Regions from separate parts of the Kocuria sp. LUK genome, predicted to be linked through region 1. Evidence: riboswitches for the same ligand, from Rfam matches in the RefSeq annotation. Region 1 holds a riboswitch; each other region holds the start of a gene.
What was found. A riboswitch is a leader RNA that binds a small molecule or an ion and turns the genes downstream of it on or off. The one in region 1 is predicted to bind thiamine pyrophosphate.
Positions count from the first base shown of each region.

Region 2: it holds a riboswitch for thiamine pyrophosphate, as region 1 does, so the genes downstream of both, thiM (hydroxyethylthiazole kinase) here and thiO (glycine oxidase ThiO) in region 1, are expected to answer to the same signal.
Region 3: it holds a riboswitch for thiamine pyrophosphate, as region 1 does, so the genes downstream of both, LQU92_RS12805 (ECF transporter S component) here and thiO (glycine oxidase ThiO) in region 1, are expected to answer to the same signal.

Region 1 covers NZ_JAJMZI010000004.1:1,745-8,702, reverse strand. The annotation lists gene LQU92_RS07950 (TIR domain-containing protein) at 1-322, opposite strand, end outside; gene moeB (molybdopterin-synthase adenylyltransferase MoeB) at 607-1,794, opposite strand; gene LQU92_RS07940 (thiazole synthase) at 1,791-2,588, opposite strand; gene thiS (sulfur carrier protein ThiS) at 2,653-2,892, opposite strand; gene thiO (glycine oxidase ThiO) at 2,889-4,163, opposite strand; TPP riboswitch at 4,157-4,259, opposite strand; gene thiE (thiamine phosphate synthase) at 4,355-5,020, shown strand; gene LQU92_RS07920 (gamma-glutamyl-gamma-aminobutyrate hydrolase family protein) at 5,206-6,027, opposite strand; gene LQU92_RS07915 (hypothetical protein) at 6,487-6,958, shown strand, end outside.
Region 2 covers NZ_JAJMZI010000001.1:39,988-46,945, reverse strand. The annotation lists gene LQU92_RS00215 (bifunctional hydroxymethylpyrimidine kinase/phosphomethylpyrimidine kinase) at 59-1,636, opposite strand; gene thiE (thiamine phosphate synthase) at 1,633-2,373, opposite strand; gene thiM (hydroxyethylthiazole kinase) at 2,370-3,239, opposite strand; TPP riboswitch at 3,230-3,324, opposite strand; gene LQU92_RS00200 (ribonuclease E/G) at 3,562-6,958, opposite strand, start outside.
Region 3 covers NZ_JAJMZI010000007.1:21,102-28,059, reverse strand. The annotation lists gene LQU92_RS12820 (aminodeoxychorismate lyase) at 1-266, shown strand, start outside; gene LQU92_RS12815 (energy-coupling factor transporter transmembrane protein EcfT) at 421-1,218, opposite strand; gene LQU92_RS12810 (ABC transporter ATP-binding protein) at 1,215-2,810, opposite strand; gene LQU92_RS12805 (ECF transporter S component) at 2,807-3,427, opposite strand; TPP riboswitch at 3,507-3,628, opposite strand; gene LQU92_RS12800 (DUF4235 domain-containing protein) at 3,806-4,072, opposite strand; gene mnhG (monovalent cation/H(+) antiporter subunit G) at 4,132-4,518, opposite strand; gene LQU92_RS12790 (monovalent cation/H+ antiporter complex subunit F) at 4,524-4,793, opposite strand; gene LQU92_RS15345 (Na+/H+ antiporter subunit E) at 4,793-5,689, opposite strand; gene LQU92_RS12780 (Na+/H+ antiporter subunit D) at 5,686-6,958, opposite strand, start outside.

The sequences.
Region 1 (6,958 bases):
CCGAGCCCATCACGGTGGGCTTCACACGGTGCTGGGTCTCCATCCACAGCCCCAGCAGGGGCTTCCTCTCGGCGACGGCGCAGCGGATCGGCCACAGCGCCTCGTCCGAGGTCTCGGTGTAGCCGCCGATCAGGGCGATCACGCCGTCGGACTGCCGCACGCGGTCGCGGACCTCGCGCTGCCAGTCCTCGTCCGGTGCGTCCTCCTCCGGCGGGCCGAGAAAGCGGGCCGTGGCCCCCGCACGGGACCACTGCGTGGTGAACAGTCCCCGGTACAGCTCGTCCTCCGCGGCGCACGCCAGGTACACGGTCTTGGGCTCCATTGCCGCCGACCCTCCTTGCATGGTCAAGCATCTACAGTGACGCGCCTCACGGTATCCGGCGCACGCCCCTGTCCGGCAGTCGGCTACGCTCCGTGACCTCCCGGGCCGCGCGCAGCGGCTCCACGTTGCGCCCGGTGACATGGAGCCACTCCCCGCCCACCCCACCGCGCTCCGCCCGCACGCCGGCCGCGAGGAGCGGCGTTCGGCGGCTTCCGGGAGGGGAGAACCGCCGAACGCCGCCCCTCGCGAGCAGGAGAGGAGTCGCGAGGGAGGGAACCGGGACGTCACCCGCGCGGGAGCTCCTGTCCGGTGTGCTCGAGCCAGGCGAGCACCCCGCCCTCGAGGTGGCGCACGGTCTCCTCCCGGCCCGCGAAGGCGGGGCGCAGCGCCGCGAGCGCCCGGGCCGATCGGGTCCCGGCCTGGCAGTGGAGCACGAGGTCGGTCCCGCGCGCCGCGGGCGGGAGGGCAGCGGGGCCGTGGTCGAGCAGCTCGGCCAGGGGGACGTGCACGGCACCGGGGACGGCGGCCAGCTCGCGCTCCCACCCCTCGCGCACGTCGACGAGCGCGAAGGCGGTCCGGCCCTGCTCCCGGCGCGCCAGCAGCCCGGCCAGCTCGGCGGCGGAGAGGCTCTCGGCGGTGGCCGGCCCGGCATCGGCCGCGGGCACGCCGCAGGAGGCCTCGGCGGCGGCGACCGCCGTGACGGGGGCGGCGGCGGGGTCGGCCGCGAGGCGCAGCTCGCGCCAGGTCATGGCCAGGGCGTCGTGCAGCAGCACCCGCCCGAGCAGGGGCTCCCCGGCGCCGGTGACGAGCTTGACCGCCTCGGTGGCCATGACCGCGCCGATCGTGCCCGGCAGGGCGCCGATCACCCCGCCCTCGGCGCAGCTGGGCACCTCCCCGGGGGCCGGGGGCTCGGGGTAGAGGTCGCGGTAGGTGGGCCCGCGCCCGGCCCAGAAGACGCTGACCTGCCCCTCGAAGCGCAGGATCGAGCCCCACACGCACGGGATCCCGGCCAGTGCGGCGGCGTCGCTGACCACGTAGCGGGTCGCGAAGTTGTCGGCGCCGTCGACCACGAGGTCGTAGCCGGAGAACAGCGCGACCGCGTTGTCCGCGTCCAGCCGCACGGGGTGGGTGCGCACGTGCACGCCCGGGTCGAGCCGGGCGACGGCCTCGGCGGCGGAGTCGGCCTTGGGCCGGCCGACGTCCGCCGTGCCGTGGAGCACCTGGCGCTGGAGGTTGCTGAGCGCCACGACGTCGTCGTCGACGATCCCGAGCACCCCCGTCCCGGCGGCGGCGAGGTACTGCAGGACCGGGGCGCCCAGTCCCCCGGCGCCGACCACGAGCACGCGGGCGCGGCGCAGCCGCCGCTGCCCGAGGGGCCCGACCTGGGGCAGGGCGAGGTGGCGGGCGTAGCGCTCGAGCTCGGCGCGGGTCAGCTCGGGGCCCGGGTCCACGAGCGGGGGCAGCGGGCTCACCGGGGCTCCCCCACCGGGGACCGGTCCCCGGCCGGGACCCCCGCGGGATCGGCCGGACCGGGGTCGAACGGATCCGCGCCGATCCGCCCGGCCTGCGGGGAGGAGGCGACGGCGGCGTGGCGGCGGGCGGGGATCCGCCCGGCGGCCGCCGCGAGCCGGCCCGCGGTCACGGCGTGGCGCATCGCCGTGGCCATGGCCACCGGGTCCTGGGCCCGGGTGACGGCGCTGGCCAGCAGCACGGCGTCGCAGCCGAGCTCCATCGCCAGGGCGGCCTCGGAGGCGGTGCCGATCCCGGCGTCGAGGACCACGGGCACGGACGCGCGGGCGGCGATGAGCTCGATGTTGTGCGGGTTGAGGATGCCCAGGCCGGTGCCGATGGGGGCGCCCAGGGGCATCACGGCGGCCGCGCCCACGTCCTCGAGCCGGCGGGCGAGCGCCGGGTCGTCGGAGGTGTAGGCGAGGACCCGGAAGCCGCGCGCCACGAGCTGCTCGGTGGCGTCCAGCAGCTCGACGACGTCGGGCAGCAGCGTCTGCTCGTCGGCGATCACCTCGAGCTTGACCCAGTCCGTCCCGAGGGCCTCGCGGCCGAGCTCGGCGGTGAGCACGGCGTCGCGGGCGGTGGCGCAGCCGGCGGTGTTGGGCAGGATCCGGATGCCGAGGCGCTCGAGCAGCCCGAACAGCGAGTCGCCGCGGCCGGGGGCGTAGCGGCGCAGGGCCACGGTGGTCAGCTCGGTGCCGGAGGCCACGAGGGCCTGCTCGAGGGTGTGCAGGGAGCTCAGCCCGCCGGTGCCCATGATCAGCCGGGAGGACAGGCGCACGCCGTCGAGGACGAGCGGGTCGGAGGCGGGGTGCACGGGCTCAGCCTCCCTGCACGGCGGTGACGATCTCGACGGACCGGCCCTCGCCCACCGTGGTGGTCGCCCACCGGCTGCGGGGCACGACCGCGGCGTCGAGGGCCACGGCGACCCCGAGGCGCCCGCCGTCCAGCGGGGCGCCGTCGGGCCCGAGGGGGCGGCCGACGGCCTCGGCGACGAGGTCGGCGACGGTCGGCTCGCCCTCGGTCTCGTGCGGGCGGCCGTTGAGGCGGAGGACGGTCATCGGGGGCTCCTGGGAGTCGGGGACGGGGTGGCGAAGCGCTGCGGGTCGGTGGTGGCCAGCAGCTGCGCGTCGGCGGCGGGGTCGGGGCCGGGCTCGCCGGCGAGCAGCTGGGCGGCGAGGCGGGCGGCCAGCGGGGCGAGCAGCACGCCGTGGCGGAAGTAGCCGGTGGAGAGCACGAGCCCGGGCACGGGGGTCCCGTCCGGGTCGCGGACCGGACCGAGGCAGGGGACGTCGTCGGGGGTCCCGGGGCGGGCGCGGGCGAGGACCTCGGTGAGCTCGAGGTCGGCAGTGCCGGGCACCAGCGCCTGGGCGTCGCGCAGCAGCCGGAACACCCCGCCGGCGCTGGCCCCGGCGAGGTCGTCCTCGCGGGAGGTCGCCCCGATCACGAGCGTGCGGTCGGCCCGGGGCACGAGGTAGACGGGCACCCCGTGGACGAGCCCGCGCACGGTGCGCCCGAGCAGCTCGGGGGCCCCGTCGGGCAGGCGGGCGCGCAGGATGTCCCCGTGCACCGGGCGCAGGGGCGGGCGGGCCCCGGCGGGCAGCCCGTCGATCGCGGCGAGGGCGGCGCCCGGGGCCAGGAGCGTCCCGCCGGCGGAGACCATCCCGCCCCGGGACAGGCGCACGCCGGTCACGGCGCCGGAGGGCCCGCGGCGCAGGGCCGTGACCCGGTCGTGGACGATGCGGACGGGCCCGGCCGGGGCGCCCTCGGGCGGGTCCTGGGCGGTGAGGGCGGCGAGCAGGGCCGCGACGAGCCGGCGCGGGTCGACCTGGTGGTCCCCGGGGATCCGGAAGGCGCCGGCGAGCCGGGGGCTCAGCGCGGGCTCGAGGGCGCGGGCCGCGCGCACCGGCAGGGCCTCCACCTCCATGCCGTGGCGCAGCTGCAGCTCCCGCAGGTCGGCCAGGGCCTGCCGGTCGGCGGGATCGGCGGCGCAGACGAGGGTCTCGGTGGCGCGGTGGCCCACGGACGCGCCCGCGGCGGCCTCGAGCCCGGCCACGAACCCCGGGTACGCGGCGGCCGAGGCGCGCATGAGGGGGACGAGCGCGTCCTGCTGGTGCCGGACCTCGCTGACGGGGGCGAGCATCCCGGCGGCGGCGCGGCTGGCGCCCGCCCCGGGGTCGGGGTCGACGACGACGACGGAGCACCCCCGGCGCCGCAGCTCCCAGGCGGTGGCCAGGCCGATGACGCCGGCGCCGACCACGGCGACGTCCGCGCGCAGGTGCTCGGCCCCGGCCGGGTGCGGGAAGGTGGTCGGAGGGTGCACGGTGTCCACCGGCTGTCCTTTCCTACGGCGGCATGACCCGCATCAGGTGTGGCGGTCGGCGCTCAAGCCCTCTCAGCCCCGTCCGGGGCTCCCGCAGAACGCGCTGGAACTCGTCCTCACGGACTACTGTTCAGCGTGTGACCCAGCATACCGAGACCCCCCGATCCGTCACGACCCCCGGTGCGCCCGGCGGCGCGCCGGTGAGCGCGCTGCGCCGCGAGCGGACCGCCCGGCTGGCCGCGGCCCGCCTGTACGTGTGCACCGGCGCGCGCACGGAGCGGGGCGACCTCGAGGAGTTCCTGCACGCGGTCTGCGCCGGCGGGGCGGACGTCGTGCAGCTGCGCGACAAGTCCCTCGAGGTGGACGCCGAGCTCGAGGCCCTGGCGGTGCTGGCGCGGGTCGCGGCCGAGCACGGGACGCTGGTCGCCGTCAACGACCGCGCCGACGTCGCCGCGCTCGTGGGCGCCGACGTCTTCCACGGCGGCCAGCACGACCTCTCCCCCACACAGGCCCGCGCGCTGCTCGGCCCGGACGTGCTGATCGGGCGCTCGACCCACAGCACCGCCCAGGCCCGCGCCGCGCTCGAGGACCCCGAGGTCGACTACTTCTGCACCGGCCCGCTGTGGGAGACCCCCACCAAGCCCGGGCGGGCGGCCACCGGCCTCGGGCTCGTCGAGGAGACCGCCGCGCTGACCGCCGGCCGGACGGGGACCGTGCCGTGGTTCGCGATCGGCGGCATCGACGCCGATCGCCTGCCGGCGGTGCTGGCGGCCGGGGCGCGGCGCGCCGTCGTCGTGCGGGCCGTCACGGAGGCCGCCGACCCGGAGGCGGCCGCCCGCCGGCTGCGGGAGCTGCTGCCGGCCTGACCCCGGCACGCACCCCGGGACGCACCCCGGGACGCACCGCGAAGACGCACTGCGAGGGGCGGCGTCCGGCGGCTCTGCGGGAAGCAGAACCGCCGGACGCCGCCCCTCGCGGGCTGGGTGTCCCTCGGGGGCTGGGTGTCCCTCGCGGGTTGGGTGATCCTCGTGCGGGAGCGGTGCCCGCCGGATCACGCGGCCAGCAGCTGCTCCCCCGCGGCCGGGCGGCGGCCGGCCGCCAGCTGCGCCCCGAAGGCGCCGAACAGCGCCCGCCGGTGCGCGCACGGACCGTGGGCGTCCTCGGGATGCCACTGCAGCCCGAGGACCCAGGTGCGGTGGCGGTGCTCGACGGCCTCGACGGTGCCGTCCCCGGCCACGGCGGCGACCTGCAGCGCGGGGCCCACGACGGCGAGGCCCTGGTGGTGGTCGGAGCGGACGGTGGCCCGCCCGGCACCGAGGAGACCGGCCAGGCGGCTGCCGGGCGCGAGCACGACCTCCTCCTCCCGGGCCTCGGCCCGCTCGGGGTGCCCCTGGTGCCCGGGGCCGAGGCCGGGGACGAGGGTCCCGCCGCACGCGATGTTCAGCAGCTGGGCGCCGCGGCCGACGGCGAGCAGCGGGGCGTCGCGGTCGAGGCACGCGGTGAGCAGCTCCAGGGTGTAGCGGTCGGCGCGCGGGTCGACGCCGTACTGGCCGGGCACGGGCCCCTCGGCCCCGTGGAGGGCGGGGTCGACGTCGCCGCCGCCCAGCACCAGCAGCCCGTCGGCGGCCGCGGCGACGGCCGGGTCGGGCAGCGCGGCGGCGCTGGAGTCGACGAGGATCGGCCGGGCGCCCGCGTCGACGAGGGCCTGCAGCGCGGTGCGCGTGTAGCGGCGCACCAGGTCGCGGTGCCGGGGCGTGAGCCCCGGGAAGTTCAGCGAGACCACGACGGCCACGGTGGGGGCCCCGGCGCGCAGGGCCCACAGGCCCACGGGCGTCACCTCGTGCTCGTGAAGACGGACGGCTGGTCGGTTCATGGGTCATCTCCTCCCCGGTGAAGGGGTGTTCGTCTCGGGCGGCCCGCCGGGCGGGCCCGCGCCCCGCTCCGCCGGGCGGGCGGGGCGGGACGCTGTGCGGGATCGGCGGCCGGCGAGGCGCGCCGGCGGTGCCGCACAGCTCCGGCCGGTCGTGGTGGAGCCGGCCGGAGCTGCGGTGGGGATCCCAGGTCGAGGGGTGCCGTCCGGATCTCGATCCCCCGGGAACTGCCGTTCCCGTTCGTGGTGCACCTCACTGTGCCCCAGTGCCGGCCCTGCGCATCCCCGTCCAGGAGCAGAACATCGCCGGTTCTTCACCCTCCGCGAAGAACCCGCCGTTGCACACGGTCCACCGCCCCGGCGGGCCGGGCGAGGGACCCGGGACCACGGATCGTCCCCCGGCGCCGCGCCGCTCCCCGCCGGGACCCAGCCTGGCCTGCTAGAACGGGAGCTCCGGACCGCATGCCGAGGAGGTGCGCCATCGCCACCACGACCGGGGACCGGCGCCGCTCCGGGCGCCCGCTCGCGGGACTGCTGCTGCTCGCGGCGCTCGCGGGAGCGCTCGCCCTCCTCGGCCCCGGCCTGCTCGAGGCCCTGCGCACGGGCGCGGGGCCGGGCTGGGGCAGCGAGTGCACGGTCGAGACCGCCGAGGGGCGGATCGGGCTCGACCGGGAGCAGGCGCAGCGGGCCACCACCGCGGTCGCGCTCGCGGCCCGCGGGCAGGCTCCCCCGGACACCTCCGATCTCGACGACGCCGTGCTGCAGCGGCTGGCCGAGGGCCCGCCCGGGGACGCCGGCCCGAGCCTGAGCTGCCGGGCGACGGCCGCCGAGGACCTGCCGGCGCAGGAGCTGACCCCCTCCGGCCTGACCCCGCGCGCCCAGCGGCTGCTCGAGGCGATGACCGGGGTCTTCGGGGAGCAGAGCCTCGGCGGCT
Region 2 (6,958 bases), on a different contig from region 1:
CGGGCGGGGCGTCCGGAGTCGAACGCGCGCGCACCAGGCATGGCACCGAGGGTCAAGACTACTCGATCGCGCCAACCCGCGGCAAACGACCCGCCGCCCCGGCCCCGGCACACCCCTGTCCGCCCGGTCCGGCGGCGGTGCCGGCGAGCGTCGGTTCGAGGGGTGCCGCGAAGAAGTCCCGCTCGAGCGCGCACGCCTCCAGGAACGCCTCCCGCATCCGCTCGCGCAGCGCCGGGGAGGCCTCCCGGGCCGCCTCGTCGAGCAGCCGGCGGGCCGTGCGGGTGGCCTCCTGGAACCCCTCGTCGGCGTAGGTGGCCAGCCAGTCCGCGTACGGGTGCTCGGCGTGCCCGGCGGCCTCGGCCAGCCCCTGGAGGTGGCGGCCGACCTCCGCGTAGACCCAGTAGCACGGCAGCACCGCGGCCAGGCCCACCGGGTACGGCTCGGCGGCCGTGGCCGCCAGCAGGAACGCGGTGTACCGGCGGGTGGTCGGCCCCGCGGCGGCGGGGCGCTCCCGCCCGGCCTGGCGCAGCCGGGCCCGGTGCAGCTCGGCCTCCGTCTCGGTGCAGCTCACCGAGCCCGCGGCGAAGAACCGCCGGGAGGCCTCGTCCGGGGCGCGCGCCGCCAGCTGGGCCAGCGCCCGGCCGTAGTGCTCCAGGTACTGCAGGTCCTGGTCGAGGTAGGCCAGGAACGGCTCCGGCGCGAGCCGGCCGTCGCCGAGCCGGCGCACGAACTCCAGCTCCTCGATCTGCCGGCGCACCCCGGCGGAGTCGGCCCACAGCTCGTCGCTGAACCGCTCCGGTGCCGTGCCCCAGGAGGCGAGGGCGTCCTGGACGTGGTGGAAGTGGTGGACCGGTCCGCTGCCGCCGCCCACCTCGAGCCCGTCGGCCTCCGCCAGCGCGCCGCGCAGCCACTCGCGGGCGATCCGCAGGCTCGTCGGCCAGTCCCCGTGCCGGACCTGGAGGGTGGCCAGGGCCGAGGAGAGGGAGCAGCCGGTGCCGTGGGAGTTGGCCGTGGGCACGCGGGCGCCGTCGAGGGCCACGAGCGGCTCCGGCGAGCCGGGCCCCACGAGGGCGTCCGGGGTCCGGTCCCCGGCGAGGTGCCCGCCCTTGACGAGCACGAGCACGTCGTGGGTCCGGGCCACGCGGTGGCCCTGGGCGAGCGCGGCGGTCCACGACGGGGCCGGGTCCTCCCCCGCCAGCACGGCCAGCTCCTGCAGGTTGGGGGTGACGAGGTCGGCGAGCCCGAGCACGGCGCGCAGGGCGTCCTCGGCGTCGGGCTCGAGCAGGCGCCCGCCGCTGGTGGCGACCATGACCGGGTCGAGCACCACGACCGGCGGGCGGTGCTCGGCCAGCCACCGGGCGACGGCCTCGATCACGGGCACCGAGCCGAGCATGCCGATCTTCACGGCGTCGATCACGACGTCGTCGCTGACCGCCTCCAGCTGGGCGGTGAGGACCTCGGCGGGCGGGACGTGCACCGAGCGCACGCCGAGGGTGTTCTGCACGACGACGGCGGTCACGGCGCTCATCCCGTAGCCGCCCATCGCGGCGATCGACTTCAGGTCCGCGTGCTGGCCCGCCCCGCCGGTGGGGTCGGTGCCGGCCACGGCCAGGACGCGGGGCACGCGCGCGCTCATCGGGCCCCTTCCCCCGCGGCGGGGCCGGCCGCGGCCGGTTCCGGCGGCCCGTCCGGCCCGGCGCCCGGCGCACGGCCGGACGCGGCGAAGGCCCGCACATAGCGGGCGGCCGCGGCGGCGGGGTCCGGGGCCGCGCAGATCCCCGAGACCACCGCGAGCCCGGCGGCCCCGGCGGCCCGCAGCGGGGCGGCGTCCTCGACGCGCACCCCGCCGATGGCCAGGCACGGCAGGCCCGTGCGGGCGGCGGCGCGGGCGAAGCCCTCGACCCCGAGCGGCTCGGGGTGGTCGGGCTTGGTGCGCGTGGCGTGCACGGCGCCCACACCGAGGTAGTCCACGGTGCCCGGGGGCAGCGCCGAGGCGGCGGCCAGCTCCCCGGCCGAGGCCGCGCTCAGGCCCAGGACCGCGTCCGGGCCCACGACGCGGCGGGCGAGCTCGACGGGCAGGTCGGCCTGCCCCACGTGCACCCCCGCCACGGGGGCCCCCGCGGCCCGGGCCGCGAGGTAGACGTCGGCGCGGTCGTCGACGAGCACGGGCACCGCACGGCCCACGCGCTCGGCCACGGCCACGAGCAGGGCCGTGAGCTCGCGGGCGGTGGCGCGCTTGTCCCGGACCTGGACCATGCCGGCGCCACCGGCCACGGCGGCCGCGACGACGTCGGGAACCCGGCGCGGGGCGCTGAGGGCGGTGTCGGTCACTAGGTGCAGGACGAGGGCGGCGGGATCGAGGCGGGCGCTCACCGGCCGTCCTCCTCGCGCACGAGCCGGGCCCGGGCGGCGACCTGCTCCGGGGTGATCCCGTGCAGCCGGTCCAGCAGGTTCACGGCGAAGGACCCCGGCCCCCCGGCGGTGGCCGCGGCGTCCTCGGCGGCCAGGGTGTAGACGGTGGTGGCCGCGACGGCCGCGGCCGCCGGGTCCTCCGCCACGGCGGTGAACGCGGCCGTCAGGGCCCCGAGGGCGCAGCCGCCGCCGGTGATGCGGGTCAGCATCGCGCTCCCGTGGGGGACGCGCACGACCGCCCCACCGGCGGAGCGCACCAGGTCCACGGGCCCGGACACGGCGACCGCGCACCCGGCCCGTGCGGCCAGCTCGGCGGCGGCCCCGCGCGCCGCGTCGACGTCGTCGGTGGCGTCCGTGCCGCGGCCGCCGGCGCCGCCGGCGAGGCCGATCACCTCGGACGCGTTGCCGCGCACCACGGCAGGGCGGAAGGCGAGCAGGTCGCGGGCGAGTGCGGTGCGCACGGGCAGCGCGCCGACGGCCACCGGGTCCAGCACCCAGGGCCGGCCCGCGCGGGAGCGGGCGCCGACGGCCTCGTAGGCCGCCCCGCGCTGCTCGGCGGAGGGCGTGCCGGTGTTCACGAGCAGCCCGTCGGCGAGCTCGGCGAACACCCCGCCCTCCCCCTGGATGTCGGTCATCGCCGGGGACGCGCCCACGGCGAGCAGGACGTTGGCGGTGACGTTGGCGACCACCGTGTTGGTGATGCACTGCACGAGCGGGGCGGCCGTGCGCAGCCGCTCGAGGGCCGCGGCGGCGGCCTCGGCGAGGGCGGGGTCCGGGGGCGCGGCGCTCCCGGGCCGCGGCGGGGAGGTGGAGACGGCATCGCGCATTGCGACATCCCTTCGCTAGTACTGACTAGATCAGGTTCGACGGGTGTGATCTCAGCCGCTGCTCGCGGCACCCCGTGTCACGTGGTCCTGCCAGTCTAGCCACCCGTGCGGCACGGGGCCCGGCAGGTCCGGACCGGTGCGGCGGGTCCGGCGGTGCGGCGGGTCCGGCACGGGGCCCGGCGGTGCGGCGGTCGGGGCGGGGACGGCCCCGGCCGCCCGGCCGGGGTCCGTGCGCGGTCGCCGCGCCGGGTCCGGGACGGGGAAGGACCCCGGCCGCGCGGGCCGGGGTCCTTCCGGGTGCTGCAGGGTGGGATGCCGGGGCTCAGCCCTCGCCGGCGGGGCGGCCGCTGGTGAGGTCCTCGGCCTTGACGCCGACGCCCACGATGGTCGGGGCACCGGAGCCCTGCGGGCGCTCCTGCCCGGCGGGCCGGGCGGGCAGCTTCGCGACGTGGCGGGCGCCCTCGGCGGCCGCGGCCTCCTCGGCGGTGACCGTCGCCTCGCCCGCCCGTCCGGCCGGGGCGCTGGCCCGGCGGGAACGACGACGGGGCCGTGCGGGCTCCTCAGGGCGGGCCGGCTCCTCCTGCCGCGGCTGCTCCGGCCGGCGGGGCTGCTCCGCCTGGCGGGCCGGCTTCTCCCGCGGGGCACGCTCCTGCCGCGGGGCCGGCTCGGGGGCACGGCGCGCCGGGGTCTCGGCCTGCGCGTCCGCCGGGGCACCGAAGGCGTCGGCCAGGGAGTCCAGCGTCAGCCGGGCGCCCTCCGCAGGGCGCTCGGGCTGCTCACCGGCCGCGGCGTGGCCCTGCGGGAGCTCGATGACCTCGCCCTTGATCGTCAGGCGCGACGCGGCGCCGTCCTGCTGCTCGGGCGCGGCCCCGCGATCCTCGCCACGGTCCTCGCCGCGGGGCTCCTCACGGTCCCCGGGCTCCGGCCGCTGCGCGGACTCGCCGCCCTGGCCCCGGTTGCGGCTGCGCTTGCCGCGCCGCTTCTTGCGGGAGCGCCCGGATCCCTCCGAGCGGCCCTCGCTCTCCTCGCCCCGGGCCCCCTCCGCCGCGGGAGCCGTTCCGGCCGCCGCGTGCTCGGCGGCGGCCTCGGCCGGCACCTCGTGGTGGGTGGCGGCGGCGATGGTCGCGAACGCGGTGCGGGCCGCCTCCGCCTTCGCCTTCTCCGCGGGATCCGCCTCGGCCGGGCGGGCCTCGGCCCGCGGCTGCTGCTCGGCGCCGCCGCGGCGGCTGCGCTTGCGCTCGGTGCGGTTCGGGCGCTGCTCGCGCGACTCGGAGCCGGACCCGCCGGCGCGGCCCTCGAGCGGGTGGTCGTGGACGACGACCCCGCGGCCGGCGCAGTGCTCGCACGGCTCCGAGAAGACCTCGAGCAGGCCCGTGCCCATGCGCTTGCGGGTCATCTGCACGAGGCCCAGCGAGGTGACCTCGGCGACCTGGTGCTTGGTGCGGTCGCGCCCCAGGCACTCGACGAGACGCCGGAGCACGAGGTCGCGGTTGGTCTCGAGGACCATGTCGATGAAGTCGATGACGATGATCCCGCCGATGTCGCGCAGGCGCAGCTGCCGCACGATCTCCTCGGCGGCCTCGAGGTTGTTCTTGGTGACGGTCTCCTCGAGGTTGCCGCCGGAACCGGTGAACTTGCCCGTGTTGACGTCGACGACGGTCATCGCCTCGGTGCGGTCGATCACGAGCGAGCCGCCCGAGGGGAGGTAGACCTTGCGGTCCAGCGCCTTCTGGATCTGCTCCTCCACCCGGTAGTGCACGAACAGGTCCTCGTCCTCGTCCCAGCGCTTGAGCCGGTCCAGGAGGTCCGGTGCCACGTAGGTCACGTAGGCCTCGATGTTGTCCCAGGCCTCCTCGCCCTGGACGACCATCGTCGTGAAGTCCTCGTTGAACACGTCCCGGACGGTCTTGATGGTCAGGTCCGGCTCCGCGTAGAGCATCTCGGGGGCGAGGGTCTTGGAGGAGCCCGCCCGCTCCTGGATCTGCTCCCACTGCGCCCGCAGCCGGTTGATGTCGTGGGTGAGCTCCTCCTCCGAGGCGCCCTCGGCCGCGGTGCGCACGATCACCCCGGCGCCGTCCGGCAGCCGGTCCTTGAGGATCTTCTTCAGCCGGTTGCGCTCGACGTCGGGCAGCTTGCGGGAGATGCCGGTCATCGACCCGCCGGGCACGTAGACGAGGTAGCGCCCGGGCAGGGAGATCTGGCTCGTGAGCCGCGCGCCCTTGTGCCCGACCGGGTCCTTGGTGACCTGCACGAGCACCGAGTCCCCGGACTTCAGGGCGTTCTCGATCCGGCGCGGGCCGCCCTCGAGGCGCGACGCGTCCCAGTTGACCTCGCCGGCGTAGAGCACGGCGTTGCGGCCCCGCCCGATGTCGATGAACGCGGCCTCCATGGAGGGCAGCACGTTCTGGACCTTGCCGACATAGACGTTGCCGATCAGGGAGTCCTGCTGCGTGTGGGAGACGAAGTGCTCGGCGAGCACCCCGTCCTCGAGCACGCCGATCTGGATCCGGTTCTCCTTCTGGCGCACGAGCATCTGCCGCTCGACCGACTCGCGCCGGGCGAGGAACTCGGCCTCGGTGATCACCTGGCGCCGGCGGCCCGTCTGGCGGGACTCGCGGCGGCGCTGCTTCTTGGCCTCGAGGCGGGTGGAGCCCTTCACGGCCACGACCTGGTCGGGTCCGGCCGGTTCCGCGCCGCGCGGGGCGCGCACGCGGGTGACGGTGTTGGGCGGGTCGTCGTCGCTGCCGCCCACGAGCTCCATGTCGACGTCCCCGCGGCGGCGCCGGCGCCGGCGCCGGCTCGTGACCGGTCCGTCGGGCTGCTCCCCGCCCTCGTCCTCGGCCTCGGCGGTCTCGGCGTCCACGCCGTCGCCCTGGTCTTCGAACGAGGCCTCCTCCTCGCGGCGGCGGCGGGCCTCCCGGCGGCGGGCCGCCCGGGCCTCCGCCGCCTGCCGGATCTGGTCCAGGTCCGGGGCGTGGAACATGATCGAGGTCGCCGTGACGGCCGAGCTCAGGGCGGTCAGGGGGTCCTCGTCCTGCTCGGTCTCCGGCGCCCCGGACTCCTGCTCCGGGACCTGCCGCTGCGCGGCGGTCCCGTCGGCGTCCGCGGGCTGCGCGGCGCGCCGGTCGGTGTCCTGCCGCTGTGCGGCGGTCCCGTCGGCGTCCGCGGGCTGCGCGGCGCGCCGGTCGGTGACCTGCCGCTGCGCGGCGGTCCCGTCGGCGTCCGCGGGCTGCGCGGCGCGCCGGTCGGTGTCCTGCCGCTGTGCGGCCGTCCCGTCGGCGCCCCGGTGCGGGGCGTCCGGGGTCCCGGACGCCTGCTCGGCGGCGTCCGGTCCCGCGTCCTGCGGTCCGGTGCCGCTCCGCTCCCAGGCGGCCGGCTCGCGGTCGCCGGGGGTGCTGCGCAGTCCCTCGTCGGCGGCCTGGCCGGCGGGCTCGAGGTCCTCCGCCGCCTCCTCGGCCCCGGGCGTGCTCGGCGCCGGGTGCTCGGGCGCGGCCTCCTCCTGCGCGGCGGCCAGCGGTTCGGGCTCGCCCGGCAGGGCCGTTCCGGGGGCGACGTCGAGGACGTCGGTCTCGGTCCGCGCCGCGCCGGTCCCCTGCGGTGCCGGGGCGTCCGGCTCCTGTGCGTCCGGCTCCTGCACGGCCGGGGACGCGGCGGTCTGCGCCGCTGCGGGCTCGGCGCCGGCCGCCACGGGCTCCGCGCCGGTCGCGGCGGTCTCCGTG
Region 3 (6,958 bases), on a different contig from region 1:
GGAACCGGCGCGAGCTGGTGACCCCCGAGCCCTCGCGCGGGGTCCTGCCGGGCACCACCCAGGCGGCGATCTTCACCGCCGCCCGCGCGGACGGCTGGGAGCTGGGCTACGGCCCCCTCTACCCGGCCGACCTGCTCGCCGCCGACGGCGTGTGGCTGGTCTCCAGCGTGCGGCTGGCCGTCCCGGTGCGGCGGCTCGACGCCCAGCCGCTGCCGGTCGACCCGCAGCTCACGCGCCTCGTCACCGGCTGGGTCGCCGGCGCCTGAGCCGCGGCCCGGCGACCGGGAGGCGCTCCGGCCGGCAGGAGGAGGCCCGTCCGGGCGGCACCCGACGGCGCCGGGGCCGGACGGTCCGGCCCCGGGCGCCGCAGGCGCGCAGCCGCCCCGGACCGGCCCGTCCGGAGGCGAGCGGGGCCGCCGGTCAGGACCAGATGAACCGGTGCTGGCCCGCCAGCACCGCCACGGCCGGCCCGGCCGCCGCGAGCGCGGCGCACGCCGCGAGCACGGCCGCGTCCCGCCAAGACCGCCGGGGCACCCGGGCCCACGTGCGCGGTCCGGCCCCGAAGCCGCGGGCCTCCATGGTCACGGCCAGCCGGGTGGCCCGGCGCAGCGACTGCACGAGCAGCGTGAAGACCTGCCCGCCGAACTCGCGCAGCGCCGCGAGCGGGCCGCGGCCGCCGCCGGCGCCGCGGGCCCGCCGGGCCATCGCGAGCGTGTCCCACTCGGCGGCCAGCACGCCCACGAGCCGCAGCGCCGCGAGCGAGGCGAGCACGAAGCGGGCCGGCAGGCGCAGGGTCTGGGCGAGGCCGTCGGCGAGGTCCGCGGGGTCCGTGGTGAGCAGCACCAGCAGCCCCGGCAGGGCCAGCGCCAGCCCGCGCAGGGCGATCGCGGCGCCGGCGGCCACGGCCCCGGCGGACAGCTGCGTGAGGCCGAGGTCCAGCAGCACCGGCCCGGAGTCCTCCGCGAGCAGCACGGTCCCCCAGCCGCTGACCAGCGCGGCGAGCACCAGGGGCCAGGCGCGCACCAGCAGGGCCAGCGGCCGCTGGCCCGCCAGTCCCAGGAGCACGAGCTCCCCCGCCAGGACGACGCCGGAGGTCACGGGGTCGGCGCTGACCACGAGCACCGCCGTCAGCAGCAGGGCCCCGCCCAGCTTCACGAGCGCGTCCGTGCGGCCCAGCAGGGAGCGCCGGGCCGCCGGGGCGAGGGCGAGGGCGCTCATCGCCGTGCTCCTGCCGCCGGGCGGGCCAGGTCCAGGACCTCGGCGCCGATCGCGCGCACGAATTCGGCGTCGTGGGTCACCGCGAGCACGGACGTGCCCGCCTCGACCAGCTCGAGGAGCAGCTCCACGAGCTCGGCCCAGGTCATGGCGTCCTGGCCGAAGGTGGGCTCGTCGAGCACGAGCACGTCGGGGGCGGTGGCCAGCACGGTGGCCACCGACAGCCGGCGCTGCTCCCCGCCGGAGAGGGTGAACGGGTTCGCCTCCGCCACGTGGGCTAGCCGCAGCCGCGCCAGCAGCCCGTCGGCCAGGCGGCGGCGCTCCTGCGGGTCCGCGCCGGCGAGGCGGGGCCCGTGCTCGAGCTCCTCGCGCACGGTGGGGCGCAGGAACTGGTGCTCGGGCTCCTGGAAGACCGTCCCGATCCGGGCCACGAGCTCGCGCCCGGGCCACGCGAACGGGTCCGGCCCGGCGCCGCGGGCCAGGGCGGGGGCGGCCTCGACGCGCCCCCGGACCGGGGGCAGCAGTCCCGCGAGGGTCAGGGCGGTCGTGGACTTGCCCGCGCCGTTGGGGCCGGTCAGCGCGAGCACCCGCCCCCGGCGGAGCACGGCGTCCACCCCGGCGACGGCCGTGGGCAGGTCCCGCCCGGCGGCCGCGTCGTCCACCGGGCGGCCGGTGCGCGCGGCCCGGCGGCGGGCCCGCAGCTGCCGCCGGGTCGGGCGGGTGCGGGAGACGGCCAGGTCCTCCCCCGTGAGCAGCGGCTCGGGCTCCGGCGCCCCGGGCACCGGCCGCGGGGCCGGGCGGGCGGGCGGCACCCAGCCGGGCACCCACACGCCGGCCGCGCGCAGTTCGTCGCCGGCGGCGCCGAAGACCTCCGCGGGCGGGCCGTCGTGGCTGATCCCGCCGTCGCGGCCCAGGACGACGACGCGGTCCACGGCGTCGGCCCACACGGCGGTGCGGTGCTCGACGACCACGAGGGTCGCGCCGCTGCGCTCGAGGCACGCCAGGACGGCCTCGCGGACCTGCCGCACGCCGTCGGGGTCGAGGTTGGCGGTCGGCTCGTCGAGCAGCAGCAGGCCCGGGTCCGTGGCGACGGCGCCGGCGAGCGCGAGCCGCTGCTTCTGCCCGCCGGACAGGGCCGCGGTGGGGTGCTCCAGGGGCAGGTCCAGCCCCACCCGGTCGAGGGCCTCCCGCACCCGGGGCCAGATCTGCTCCCGGGGCACGGCGAGGTTCTCGAGGCCGAACGCGGTGTCGTCGCCCACGCGCGGGAGCACGACCCCGGACTCGGGGTCCTGCTGCACGAGCCCGGCCCGGCCCCGTGCGCGCTCGGGGTCCGTGCCGTCCACGAGCAGCTCGCCGAGGCGGGCCTGCCCGTCGTCGTCGTGGAGCACGCCCGCGAGGGCGTGCAGGAGGGTGGACTTGCCCGCGCCCGAGGGACCGAGGAGCAGGACCCGCTCCCCCGGGTCGAGGACGAGGTCGATCCCGTGCAGGGAGGGCTCCTCCCGCCCGGGGTGGTGCCAGCCGAAGTCCCGGGCCTCGACCCGGGCGCCGCCGGCGGCGGGCCGGGCGCGGGCGGACGCGGCCGCGGTGGCCGTCACCGGCGCGCGGCCCGGCCGGAGGCGAGGCCGTCGAGCACGCCGGTGCGCGCCAGCGCCCGGACCGCGGCCCACATCAGCGCCCCCGCGAGCACGGCCCCGGACACCACGGCGAGGACGGCGTAGACGACCTGGTGGGAGAGGGCCCACTCGTAGTTGTAGATCAGGTTCTCGCTCACGCCCAGGAACAGCCCGCTGACGGCCCCGGCCAGGACGGCCACCAGCACGTCGAAGCGGCGGTAGCGCCACGCGGCGAGGACGAGCTCCGCGCCCAGGCCCTGGATCAGGCCGGAGAGGATCACGGTCCAGCCGAAGTGGGTGCCGAGCAGGCCCTGCAGCACGGCCGCGAGCAGCTCCACGAACAGCGCCGCGCCCGGCTTGCGGATCACGAGCCCGCCGAGCACGCCGGCCACGAGCCACCCGCCGGTGATCAGCCCGGTCGCGGGCGGGTAGGCCGTGGCGGCGGCGGCCACGGAAGGGTAGAGCAGGTTGGACCAGGCCCAGAACACGACCGCGCACACGGCGGCGAGGACGGCGGCGACGACGATGTCGACGACCCGCCACGAGAGCCGGCGCGCGGGGCGGGTGCGGTCCGTGGGACGGTGGACGGTGGTGTTCACGGCGGTTGCCTCCTGGGCTCAGCGAGCCGATCGGTGCCAGGAGGGGAGGACGGCACGGCGCGCCGTGGCGCGCACGACCGTCCCGAGGTGCTCGACTCCCTTCGCCGGTGCTAACCGGAGCAGGTTCGAGGGTCTGCGGTGATCCGCACTCTCAGCGCTGTGCCGCCGTCGCCGGCGGGGTGCGCTCCCCTGTCGTTCAAGTGCCACCCAGTCTACTGCGCCGGAGCCGCGGCCGGTACCCGGGCCGGTCGCGACCGGGACGGGGGTGCTCCGGACGGGATGCGCGGGGCGGGTCCGCGCCCGGACGTGCGCGAGGGCGGGGCTCCGCCCCCGGTTCCCCGGGGCGGAGCCCCGCCCTCGCGCACCGCTGCCGCGGGCTCAGACCTCGGAGCCGCTGGTGGCCTTCGGCCGGTTCTCCAGCTCGTGGACCTTGCGGCTGATGGCGACCTTGATGACCGTGCCGACGAGACCGGTCATCAGCGCCCAGATGATGATGCCCGTCCAGGCCTCCTCCGGGTCCGGGTTCTTGGCCGGGGGCTCCTGGCCCGTGACCTTCTTCCAGCCGGCGGCCAGGACCTTGTTCGTCAGGGCTACGCCGCCGAGGGAGGCGCCGGTGCCGAGCAGGTGCAGGATCTGGGTGTTCATGGGCGGGTGCTCCTTCTGGGTCGCGGGCCGGGGCGGGGGCCCCTGGGATCCGTCCCAGCCTAGCGCGTCCGCCCGGGGCCGTCAGTGTGCTGTCCGTCGGGGCCGACGCGGTTGAGCACCTCCTGCAGGTCGTCCTGGGTGAGGGTGTCGCGGTTGAGGTGCTTGGTGCGGTAGGTCGAGCGCCCCACCATGTGCGCCGAGACGGGCACCGTGAGCAGCTGGAACACCCACCCGAGCACGATCAGCGGGATCATCCACGCGTTGCGGCTGCCCAGGGCGACCGCGGTGAGCATCAGCAGCAGCCCGAAGACCTGGGGCTTGGTGCCGGCGTGCATGCGGGTCAGCAGGTCGGGGAAGCGGACGAGGCCCACGGCCGCGGCCAGCGACATCAGGGCGCCGACCACGAGGCACACGGCCGTCGCCGCGTCCAGGACGGTCTCGGTCACGGGGCTCACCGCCCGTGCTCGGCGGTCTGGGTCGCGAAGCGCGCGACCGTCACGGAGCCGATGAAGCCCACGAGCGAGACGATGACCATGAGCACCAGGTTGTCCAGGTGCCCGTGGTAGGCCATGTCCACCGCGAGGGCGGCCGCGACGATCGCGAGCAGCACGTCGGTGGCCACGACCCGGTCGAGCAGGGACGGGCCCTTGGCCAGGCGGTAGAGGGTGCCGGCCGCGCCCAGGCTCAGCAGCACGGCGGCGATGCCCACGGCGATCTCCATCACGGGCGGTCCTCCTCGGTCGCGGGCCGGGTCTGCCCGGCGGGTGGGTCGGTCGGGGGTCCGGCGTGTCCCGCGCGGTCGTCCTCGGGCCGGGGCCCCTCGTCGGTCCGGGCGGCGGTGTGACCGGCGGGGCCCCGTCCGGGCCCGGGCGGGCCGGCCTGCACCGGGGTGCCCGGGCCGTCGTGGGCCGGATCGTCCTGGGCGCGGTGGTCCGGGCCGGCCCGACCCGCGCCCGGCCCGTCCGGCTCCGTGGACCCCGCCGCGGCTCCGTCGTCGCCCCGGCCCCGCACGATCTGCTGCTGCGAGGTGATGGGGGCGCGGATCGCGGCGCTGTCCGGGTCCGCGCCCGTCCCGGGGCGGCGCTCGGCGCGCAGGGCCGCGAGCTCCTCGCGGGTGCCCATGATCCGGATCCAGGCCGCCTCGATGCGCAGCACGGCGCGGCGGAAGTCCTCGGCCTGCTCCGGGGTGCGGACGTTGAGGGCGTGGAAGTACAGGGTGGCGCCGGCCCGGTCGACCTCGATCACGAGGGATCCGGGGATCAGCGTCATGGTGTGCCCGGTCGCGGTGAGCAGCAGGTCGGAGCGCGTGCGCAGCTGCACGCCGACCACGGCGTTGCGCGTGCGCGGTCCCACGAGCAGCGCCACGAGCAGCACCTCGAAGCTGGCCTTCGCGACCTGCCACACGAAGGTGGCCGTGAACAGCGCGAAGTGCACCGGGTTGAAGCGCCCGGAGAGCTGGACCGGCGGCAGGTAGAGCACCCAGGTGACGAGCAGGGCCAGCAGCGCCCCGAAGACCAGGTTGCCGGCCCGGAAGTCGCCCCACAGGGCGCCCCAGACGAGCACGAGCCACACCAGCAGGGGCAGCTCGACGAGCAGCGGGTTCCGGGGCCGGGTCACGGGGCCTCCTCCACGACGGGCTGGGGGCCCGTGGACAGGTCCAGGACCGCGCCGACGTAGCGCTCGGGGCGCACGAGGTTCTCCGCGGCGTTGTCCGCGAGCTGGAACAGCGGTCCGGCGAAGACGGTCAGGGCCACCCCGACGGCCACGAGCGCGGAGGTCGCCCCGAGCATCGACGGCGACATCAGCCGGACGTCGCCCTTGCCGCCGAAGCGGCCCGCCTGGTCGTCGACCCCGCCGGAGGTCAGCAGGAAGCGGGAGCCGGCCGGCACGGGGGCCATCAGGATCGGGTCGGGGTACTCGGCGTCCTCCGGGGCGCGCAGGAAGGCGCGGTTCCACACCCGGATCAGCGCCATCAGCGTCAGCAGGGACACGAGCACGGCACCGGCCACGAGGACGTAGGAGAGCCAGTCCCCGCGGGCCACGCCCGCCTGGAGCAGGCCCGCCTTGCCGAGGAACCCGGAGAACGGCGGGATCCCGCCGAGGTTGAGCGCGGGCACGAGGTAGAGCAGGCCCAGCAGCGGGGAGATGCGGGCCAGGCCCGCGAGGCGGTCCACGTTCGTGGACCCGCCGCGGCGCTCGATCAGCCCCGCCACGAGGAACAGGCTGGTCTGGATCACGATGTGGTGGGCCACGTAGTACACGGTGGCCGCGAGCGCCTCGGCGGTGCCGACGGCCACCCCGAAGATCATGTAGCCGATGTGGCTGATCAGCGTGAACGAGAGCATGCGCTTGATGTCGATCTGGGCGAGGGCGCCGAGGATGCCCACGACCATCGTCAGCAGTGCGACCGTCATCAGCAGCCCGTCGATGCGCTCGGCCGGGAACAGCAGGGTCTCGGTGCGGATGATCGCGTACACGCCGACCTTCGTCAGCAGGCCCGCGAACACGGCGGTGACGGGTGCGGAGGCCGTGGGGTAGGAGTCGGGCAGCCAGAAGGACAGGGGGAAGACGGCGGCCTTGATCCCGAAGGCGATCACGAGCATCAGGTGCAGCTGCAGCTGCGTGCCCACGGGCAGCTCGGCGAGCTTCACCGACAGGTCCGCCATGGTGATGGTGCCGGTGGCCCCGTAGATCATCGCGATGGTGATGAGGAACAGCACCGAGGAGATCACCGAGACGACCACGTAGGTGACGCCGGTGCGGATGCGCTGGACGGTCCCGCCCATCGTCATCAGCACGTAGGAGGCCACGAGCAGGATCTCGAAGCCGACGTAGAGGTTGAACAGGTCCCCGGCCAGGAAGGCGTTGGAGACCCCCGCCACGAGG